DNA from 3 places in the Mannheimia massilioguelmaensis genome. Region 1 is predicted to be linked to each of the others. Evidence: riboswitches for the same ligand, from Rfam matches in the RefSeq annotation. Region 1 holds a riboswitch; each other region holds the start of a gene.
What was found. A riboswitch is a leader RNA that binds a small molecule or an ion and turns the genes downstream of it on or off. The one in region 1 is predicted to bind thiamine pyrophosphate.
Positions count from the first base shown of each region.

Region 2: linked by a shared signal. The riboswitch ahead of thiB (thiamine ABC transporter substrate binding subunit) and the one ahead of BN1226_RS04890 (ABC transporter substrate-binding protein) in region 1 are both predicted to bind thiamine pyrophosphate.
Region 3: linked by a shared signal. The riboswitch ahead of thiM (hydroxyethylthiazole kinase) and the one ahead of BN1226_RS04890 (ABC transporter substrate-binding protein) in region 1 are both predicted to bind thiamine pyrophosphate.

Region 1 covers NZ_CDQL01000006.1:25,055-28,339, reverse strand. Annotated here, with positions in the region: gene fdhD (formate dehydrogenase accessory sulfurtransferase FdhD) at 1-819, shown strand, start outside; gene BN1226_RS04890 (ABC transporter substrate-binding protein) at 864-1,916, opposite strand; TPP riboswitch at 1,969-2,061, opposite strand; gene uvrD (DNA helicase II) at 2,179-3,285, shown strand, end outside.
Region 2 covers NZ_CDQL01000008.1:67,559-70,843, forward strand. Annotated here, with positions in the region: gene glnE (bifunctional [glutamate--ammonia ligase]-adenylyl-L-tyrosine phosphorylase/[glutamate--ammonia-ligase] adenylyltransferase) at 1-1,668, opposite strand, end outside; TPP riboswitch at 1,867-1,960, shown strand; gene thiB (thiamine ABC transporter substrate binding subunit) at 2,018-3,019, shown strand; gene thiP (thiamine/thiamine pyrophosphate ABC transporter permease ThiP) at 3,027-3,285, shown strand, end outside.
Region 3 covers NZ_CDQL01000006.1:212,892-216,176, forward strand. Annotated here, with positions in the region: gene BN1226_RS05790 (hypothetical protein) at 232-591, shown strand; TPP riboswitch at 942-1,036, shown strand; gene thiM (hydroxyethylthiazole kinase) at 1,143-1,943, shown strand; gene thiD (bifunctional hydroxymethylpyrimidine kinase/phosphomethylpyrimidine kinase) at 1,954-2,760, shown strand; gene thiE (thiamine phosphate synthase) at 2,753-3,285, shown strand, end outside.

The DNA of each region.
Region 1 (3,285 bases):
AATTTTTTCAAAAATTTAACATTTACAAAACATTCTGATAAATATCATTTAGAAAAGAATAGTGAAAAAAGCTCAGAATTTGTACAGAAAGAGGAGTTTTTAGCGATTGAAATGCCTGTGGCATTGGTTTATAACGGTATTTCTCATACAGTAATGATGACTACTCCTCAAGATTTGGAAGATTTCGCATTAGGATTTTCATTAGCTGAAGGGATTATTGATAAAACTTCAGATATTTATGGTATTGATGTGGAAGAAACTTGTAATGGGGTGGAGGTTCAAATTGAATTGGCAACTCGTTGTTTCGTTCGTCTGAAAGATTTACGCCGTACAATGGCTGGACGTACAGGTTGTGGGATTTGTGGCAGTGAGCAATTAGAACAAGTGACTAAAAAATTACCTAAATTAGACCGCACTTTTAGCTTTGATTTAAATAAACTAGATCAATGTTTAACAATTTTGCATGATGCCCAAGTATTGGGTAAGCAAACAGGCTCTACTCATGCCGCGGGTTTCTTCTCTTTAGAAGGCGAGTTATTGGCTATTCGTGAAGATGTTGGACGTCATGTGGCTTTGGATAAATTATTAGGCTGGCATGCGAAGAATAATCAACCTCTGGGATTTGTGTTAGTGACAAGTCGAGCAAGTTATGAAATGGTACAAAAAGCAGCAACTTGTGGCATTGAAATGCTCATTGCAATTTCAGCAGGAACTGATTTAGCTGTGAGAATGGCTGAAGAGAGTAATCTCACATTAATTGGATTTGCTAGGGAAGGACGAGCTACAGTTTATACAGGAAAAGAGCGATTGATATATTGAGCTATGTAAAGGGCAGATCTCGTTAATCCGCCCTATAGCCTTAGTTACTGTTCTGATAGACTCATTTTCGTCCAACGTTCAATTAGCTTTTTACTTTCTTGATCTGAACCAAAATGTAAAAAGTCAATATCAATAAATTGCAATTTTAATGGATCGCTTGCCTTAGGATGATGTTGTGCATGAATATTGGCTGGTAGCTGATAAGAATTAGCTTCACGCCAAGGGATTTCTTGTGCTTCGGCCGTGAGAACCCAGTCGGTAAATAATTTTGCATTTTCAAGATTGCGGGCATTTTTAATAATGCTATTGGCACCTAAAGTATAACCAATGCCTTCACAAGGTAAAACGCCTGTTACTGGCGCACCTTTTTCCTGCTCACGAATATAGCTATGCATAAAACTAATATCTACAGCTACTTCTCCTGATGCTAAGGTGTTTGTCGCTAAACCACTTTTTGAAAATTGTGACACATTTTTATTGAGTGCTTTCAGGTATTCAAAGGCTTTATCTTCACCCCAAAGTGCGATTAAGGTAGTGAGAAATGAATATCCTGTACCAGAGACTCTAGGATCAGGGTATTGAATTTCATTTTTAAATTCTGGTTTTAATAGATCTTTAAAGCATTGTGGTTTTTTAATATTGAGTTTTTCAAGTTTTTGAGTATTAATACCAATGCCTAATTCCATTAAGTAAATAATCGAAGAAAATTCACCTCGTTGTTCCATTAATTGTTTAAATTGTGGCAAAATTTGTTTTTGATTAGGTGAGCGGTATTTTTCAAGTAAGCCTAAATCAGCTGCTTGTAAATGAGGTTCTAAAGTGCCACCGTACCATACATCTGCCTGAGGATTGTCTTTTTCTGCTTTAATTTTACCTAATGTGGTTCCTGTACTATTACGAATAAATTGGGTTTCTACGTGGTATTTTTTAGCGAATGCTTGGCTGATTTTTTCGCAAGCGGTATTTTGCACACTGCAATAAATATTTAATTTACCTTCTGCCTGGGCAAATTGAGGTAATAGGCTTATAGCACCGATAAAAAGTGCGGTAGGTTTTAGAAAAATTTTATGAATAGATAAAATTGAATGAGTTGTCATTGAATTGCTCCTTAATTAAAAGAAAACAAGTCAACACATAAACGAAAGAGAAAAATGTGGATAATTAGTTTCCTACGCCAGTGTTAACTGTATCAGGTTCACGGGTATTTCTCAGCCGATTTTTTCAGCACCCCGACTAACGGAGCAACAATATAAAACCTTTTCTCTTAATTGTAAATAGGGTTGGCTCATTACATTGACAAAGCATATATAACCCTTATAATCCCCTGTAAAAATAAACAGCAAAATGTAGTGAGCAATAATGGATATTTCAGAATTACTTGATGGTTTAAATGATAAGCAACGTGAAGCTGTAGCGGCACCGCTAGGTAACTATTTAGTGTTGGCAGGTGCAGGAAGCGGAAAAACTCGAGTTTTAACTCATCGTATTGCTTGGTTAATTGCTGTCGAAAGCGTTTCTGAAAGTAGTATTATGGCGGTGACTTTTACAAATAAAGCCGCTGCAGAAATGCGTCATCGTATTGAATCAACATTAACTCCCCATTCTTCTCATTCTTTATCAGGTATGTGGGTCGGCACTTTTCATAGCATTGCTCACCGATTATTACGTGCTCATTATGTGGATGCCAATTTGCCACAAGATTTCCAAATTATGGATAGCGAGGATCAACTTCGCCTAATGAAGCGTTTACTTAAATTGCATAATTATGATGAGAAAATGTTTCCAGCAAAACAGGCCTGTTGGTATATCAATAATAAAAAGGATGAGGGTTTAAGACCAAACCTAATTGATGATCATAATGATCGCCAAGAACGAGAATGGATTAAAATTTATCGTATTTATCAAGATACTTGTGATCGTGCCGGGTTGGTGGATTTTGCTGAAATTTTATTACGTGCTTATGAGTTATTTCTCAAGAAACCTGTGATTCTGCAACGTTACCAGCAACGCTTTGGGCAAATATTGGTGGATGAGTTTCAAGATACGAATAAAATTCAATATGCTTGGATCAAATTATTAGCTGGTGAAACAGGCAATGTAATGATTGTTGGGGATGATGATCAGTCTATTTATGGTTGGCGTGGTGCACAAATCGAAAATATTCAAAAATTCCTTGATGATTTCCATCAAGCTCAAACCATTCGTTTAGAGCAAAATTATCGTTCTACAGGCAATATTCTACAGGCTGCCAACCAATTAATTTCAAACAATAATAACCGCCTAGGTAAAGATTTATGGACGGATGGTGAACAAGGCGATCCTGTGGGAATTTATGCCGCATTTAATGAATTAGATGAAGCACTTTTTGTCTCTTCTCAAATTAAGATTTGGTTAGAAGATGGTGGTTGCTTAAATGATATAGCGATTTTATATCGTAGCAATAGTCAATCACGTGTGATTGAAGAA
Region 2 (3,285 bases), on a different contig from region 1:
TTCAGCATGAGAAAAAATTTGTAATAATAAATTTGGTAGAAGCTGAGCAAGCACTTCTCGTCCTCGAATGCCAATAGAACGGAGTTTCACACTAGAACGGAAAGCTTCTAATTTATGGATTAATTCTTCTCGTTCATTTTCGCCGATCCCTTGTTGGATCAAAATATCAGATAACTCATTCTGCTCAATATGGGCGTCTAGAAAATCACGCCATTCATTTTCTTTGATATCTTGTTCTGGTTCTTCATCTTGTCCAATTAAATTTTGAAAAACTGACCGCACTTTTTGCTGATGTTGTTGTAATATGTGATAAAAACTTTGCCAATCAGTAATAGGATAATGAATTTCAATGCTTTGATGATTTTGATCCCAAAGAGTAAAACATTTTGTTGCTTCGACTAAACGTAATTGATCTAATTCTTTGCTAGGTAGTAATTGTGTTTGTTTATCATCAATGGCTTGTAATACGTTTTCTACACGGCGTAAGAATAAATAGGCTTGCATTAAATCTTGATGTTGCTTAGCACTAATCAGACCTAGTTTTTCAATTTCAGGGAGAAGTTTGAGTAATTCATGTTTTTGTAAGGCAATTTCTCGACCGCCACGAATGAGTTGAAAAACTTGTACAATAAATTCTATTTCTCGAATTCCACCTGCACCAAGCTTTATATTATCCACTAAGCCACGACGACGGACTTCACGCTCAATTTTATGCTTCATTTCTCGTAAAGATTGGATAACACTGAAATCGATGTAACGGCGATAAACAAATGGACGAAGTAGTTGGCGTAAGGTTTTGATATTAGGATCTTGTTCATCTGCCCCTAAAATTCGTCCTTTAATCATGGCATAGCGTTCCCAATCTCGCCCTTGTTCTTGATAATAGGTTTCCATTCCATTAAAACTTAATGCTAATGCACCGCTTTCACCAAATGGACGTAAACGCATATCTGTACGGTAAACGAAACCATCAACCGTAAATTCATCTAAAGTATTAATCAGTTTTTGTCCTAAACGCATAAAGAATTTTTGGTTTTCCATTGGTTTACGAGTTCCAACAGTTTCACCATTAGCAGGATAGGTGAAGATTAAATCAATATCTGATGAAAAATTAAGTTCAAAACCACCAAGTTTGCCCATTCCAAGAATATAAAGTTGTTGAGGATGTCCTTGTTCATCCACCGGTGTTCCCCAATCTGCACAAGCTTGTTTATAGAGCCAATCTCTTGCACAAATAATGCATGCTTCAGCTAATTGTGAAAGACGAATAAAAATTTCCTCTACCGTGCCTAAATTCAGGCTCTGACAAAAACTGAGCTTCACCATTTCACGGTTACGGAATTGTCGTAATGTTTTATATAACCCCGCTTCGTCAGTTACTGTATTTAATAACAGAGTTAAACGAGAAGCATAGTTTTCACAATCAGATAATGAGGGGCTAGTTTGCCAACACTCCCATAAAAAGTGCGGTTGTTTTTTGAAAATTTCTACCACAAAGTCAGACATCGCAATAGCCTGTGCTAGCCGTCCAATTGGGGCATTCAGATCCTGTTGTTGATCAATAATATCTTTGTACAATTGCGAATTACATTGATCAGGAAATTGCTCAATTAATAATTCTGCAAGTTGGGTTAACGTTGTTTGAAAGGCAGAAATGGGCATACTCATAGATGTTCCTAAGTCTTTGGTATGTAGATTTATATGTGTATTGTAACTGAATCTTAAAGATTATAAAAAGTTAGATGGTGAAGAAATGTTTTAAATATGCAGTTGCTTATAAGATACTTAATTAATGTCATACTTATTTTAAACCTCTCTGTAGAAAAATGGCTTGAATAAATCCCTTAAAAGCGATTAAACTATTTGCCGTTCTCAACGGGGTGCTTCATTTGAGGCTGAGAGAAACCCGTAGAACCTGATCTGATTAATCACAGCGTAGGGATTTGAGAAAGCGAGTAAATTTTTCTAAAATTGTACCGCACTTAAATTCCTTTAATTTCAATTAAAGGATTTTTTTATGCCTAAATCTAAAATTTTTCTTTTTTCAACCGCACTTTTTCTGTCTGGACAAGCGGTTGCAGAGAACCAATCGGTCAACCTTTATGCAGAAGAATATTTTGCTGCACAGTGGGGAGCCGGCCCTGAAGTAAAAACCAATTTTGAAAAAGCCTTCCCTCAGTGTCAAATTAATATGATTCCTTTTGATAGCCGTACCACCATGTTAAATCGTTTACGTTTGGAGGGAAAGAAAACCAAAGCTGATGTGGTGATTGGTATGGATAATCATCAATTAGAAGCTGCTGAAAAAACAGGTTTATTTGCACCTCATGGTGTCAGCTTGAACCATGTTAACATGCCAGTTAAGTGGCAGAGCCAATATTTTGTGCCTTATGAGTTTTCAAAATATGCGTTTATTTATGATAAAACTAAACTACAAAATCCACCTAAGAGCTTAAAAGAGTTAATTGAACGTGAAGATCTTAAGGTGATTTATCAAGATCCTCGTACAAGCAGTATTGGAAGAGGATTATTAGTTTGGATGAATATGCTTTATCCACAAGATCAAATTAATCAACAGTGGCAAACATTACAGAAACATACTGTTACTGTTGGCAAAGGTTGGTCAGAAACCTATGGTAGTTTTTTAAAAGGAGAAGCTGATTTGGTATTAAGTAATAATACCTCTCCGCTTTATCATTTGCTGAATGAGCATAATTCCAACTATGCTGCCACAGAATTTGCAGAGGGTGAAACCTTACAAATTGATATGGCAGGCAAAATCGCAGGAAAAAATAATGCTTGTGCGGATCATTTTTTAAGTTTTCTATTGCAACCAGATAGCCAAAAAACCATTATCACTAAAGGGATTATGTTGCCAGTGGTTGAAGGCAATATTGAGCCTCATTACGATGCACTAAAAAGTGCCGTGATGAAAAGTAAAACTATTGATACCTTGATGATTAGTGATGAACAATTGAAATCTTGGATAAACCAATGGCAGTCAGCATTGAGTAAATAACGGCGTTATGTCCTTATTATTTCCTTCCATTAAACATTTAGCTCCTGCCCATTATGTGGGCGGGATTTTGGTGCTATGTTTATTAATGGTGATTTATGGAGGCTCTTTATTAGCCGTATTTTATCAGGGGGAAGCTCACTCTTGGCAAAGTTTATGGCAAGATAGTTATTTATATCAAGTATTAAGGTTTAGCTTTTGGCAAGCTAGTCTTTCTGCTGGGCTTTCAGTGCTTATTGGATTGTTCTTTGCAAGGGCATTTTTTTATC
Region 3 (3,285 bases), 190 kb from region 1:
TCAGCTCCCCTCCCCTCACAATGAATGATAATTATCAGAATAGAAGGATAATAAAACGAATAATTGATATGTTTGGAGATAATTCTTCAATACATAATTGTCATGGTCTAGGACAAAAACAATGTGTAACGGATGGTTATCGTAAAGATGAAAAAGACCTAATTATGAATAAAGAACGAACAATTTATGATTTAAACAGAAATTCAAACCATAAATAATAGGAGAAATTTTATGAGAGTACTTTGTATGATTTTTAGTATTGCCTTTTTGGTTAGTTGTTCATTTGGTGGGTTTAAGCCACCTAAACTATACTATATATGGTATACAGGAAAGTCATTTTATGACCCCAATACTGGAGCTTGGATTGGGAAGTTTGAATTTGCCACTCAAAGAGATGTTGATATGCGAGCTTGTGGAATGGACCCTGTATTAGGTGAAAGTGATAAACTTAAAGTTAATTTATGTATGGAAAAAAAAGGATGGTATTTGGAACAAGGTCCCGTATGTGAAGAAAAGTATGTATGGAACGAGCCAGAATGTATTAAATGGCGAGCTAAACACAGCAAACCAGATGCAAAGCCTTGGGGATAATAAAAAATTATTATTAATTTTCAGAAAAACTTTGGGGGATATTGGTTCAAAAACAGAACAAATTGAATTTAACAATAAAACAGTGCATAAAGTAAAAAGTGAAGGATGAAAGCCATTAATTCTATTTTATTTAATAATATCAATATGTTATCTAAATAACAATTCTCCACCAGATATGAATTTTAGGTAAAAAGAGTAAAAAATATTTTATGAAAATTCTAGATTTTGTAAAAAAATTTTTAATTTTTAGACCGCACTTTTACTTCGATTCCCTTTCCATTTTAGTGATCTCACTCACAATTTTATAAAACAAATTTTGTGTTAAATTTTGAACGGTATTACACTTGTTATTACATTAGTCGGGGTGCTACGTTTCAGTAGCTGAGATAACACCCGTGAACCTGATACAGCTAATACTGGCGTAGGAAACTAATTGTAAAAGATTCAAGTAAAACTAAAATACTCTCGTTTATTGATAAAAGATCTTTTGTACTTTTATTCCCTTTCGTCTTATTGCTGGTTAATTTCATTTTTTACAAAAAGGAATTGCTATGCAAACTCATTATTTAGAACTGATTCGTCAAAAAAATCCATTAGTTCATTGTATTACTAATATTGTTGTCACCAATTTTTCCGCTAATGGCTTATTAGCTTTAGGTGCCTCGCCTTTTATGTCAACAATGCCTAAAGAAGTAGCAGAAATTCAAGATTTTGCGCAAGGTTTATTAATAAATATTGGTACGATTCACCCCGCAGATATTGAAGCAATGTTGATTGCAGGAAAAGCAGCAAATCAATTAGATATTCCCGTGGTATTCGATCCTGTTGGTGTGGGTGCGACGAAATTCCGTCAACAGGTTACACATCAATTACTCAGCCAAATCAAAGTGGCGGTTATACGTGGAAACGCTGCGGAAATTGCTTTTTTAGCGGAAGGTTGTTGGCAAGGGAAAGGTGTAGATGCGGCGGGTAATGATGCAGATTTAAATATTATTGCTAAAACCGTGGCTCAAAAATATCAATGTATTGTGGCAATAAGTGGTGAAACTGATGTGATTTCTGATGGTTCACTACTCTGCTCCATTCATAATGGCTCATCTATGCTTCCTAAAGTCACAGGTTCTGGTTGTTTACTTGGTGCTGTAATTGCCGCATTTCTTGGGGTTGCTGAAAAGGATTCATATTTTTCTGCTTGTGTCGAAGCCTGTGCAACTTATGCGGTTGCAGGAGAATTGGCAATGCAAGGCTTACTACCAACTGAATATGGCAGTTTCGCGGTTAATTTTATTAATCAATTAGGTGCTATTACCTCTGCCCAAGTACAACGTGTTAGCAAAATCAACAAGAAGTAAAAAACATATGATGAATCCAATAAGACAAACCTTAACCATTGCAGGTTCCGATAGCGGCGGTGGTGCAGGTATTCAAGCTGACTTAAAAACCTTTCAAATGCGAAATGTTTTTGGGACTTCTGTTATCACTTCGGTGACGGCACAAAATACGCTGGGCGTTTACGATATCCATCTTATTCCTATTGATACAATTCAATCTCAACTTAAAGCTATAGCTGAAGATTTTGATATTAGAGCGGTTAAAATTGGAATGCTGGGAGATGCTAATCGCATTGAATGTGTTGCTGATGGTTTACGTCAATATTCTTTTGGCAAAATTGTGTTAGATCCCGTGATGATTGCAAAAGGTGGAGCTAGCTTACTACCACAAAGTGCGGTCAGTGCATTAAAAAATTTAATGATTCCTCAAGCAGATATTATTACCCCTAATATTCCTGAAGCAGAAGCACTTACAGGGATTAAAATCCATAATGAAACAGATATTAAAAAAGCCGCTGAGATTATACAAAATTTAGGTGTTGAAACGGTAATTATCAAAGGTGGTCATTTAGATGATGCGAAAAGTGCGGTATGTAAAGATTGGATTTTCACTTCAGATGAAGATTTTACACTCTCCTCCCCTCGTTATCAGACCCTTCATACTCATGGCACAGGCTGTACATTTTCAGCTTGCATTACCGCAGAAATAGCTAAAGGCTATACTGTTCCACAAGCGATACATACAGCCAAGTTATTTATTACTGAGGCAATTAGCCATCCATTAAACATTGGTCATGGGCATGGACCAACAAATCATTGGGCATATCGTGATGAATAAAGTGAAATCAATGCTTTCCGTGTATTTTATTGCTGGCTCACAGGATTGCTGCCATTTATCTAATAATGCTGGTGAAAATTTACTCTATATTTTAAAACAAGCACTAATGGGCGGAATTAGTTGCTTTCAATTCCGTGAAAAAGGAAAGAACTCTTTAGAAAATGATCCCGCAGCAAAACGTCAACTTGCCATTGAATGCCAAAAACTATGTAAAGAATTTAATGCTCCTTTCATTATTAATGATGATATTGACTTGGCTTTATCTCTACAGGCTGATGGAATTCATGTAGGACAAACAGATATGGGAATCAACGATATTCTGCTAAAAACTACAGTAAAACCGATTATTGGATTATCAATAAATAATTTAGCACAAGCCTTAGCGAATCAAAATAATCCTAATATCGATTATTTTGGTATTGGTCCTATTTTCTCTACGCAATCTAAATTAGATCACAGTCCTGTGCTTGGTATGGAAATTTTTCATCAAATTCGAGAGCATCAAATTAATAAGCCTTGTGTTGC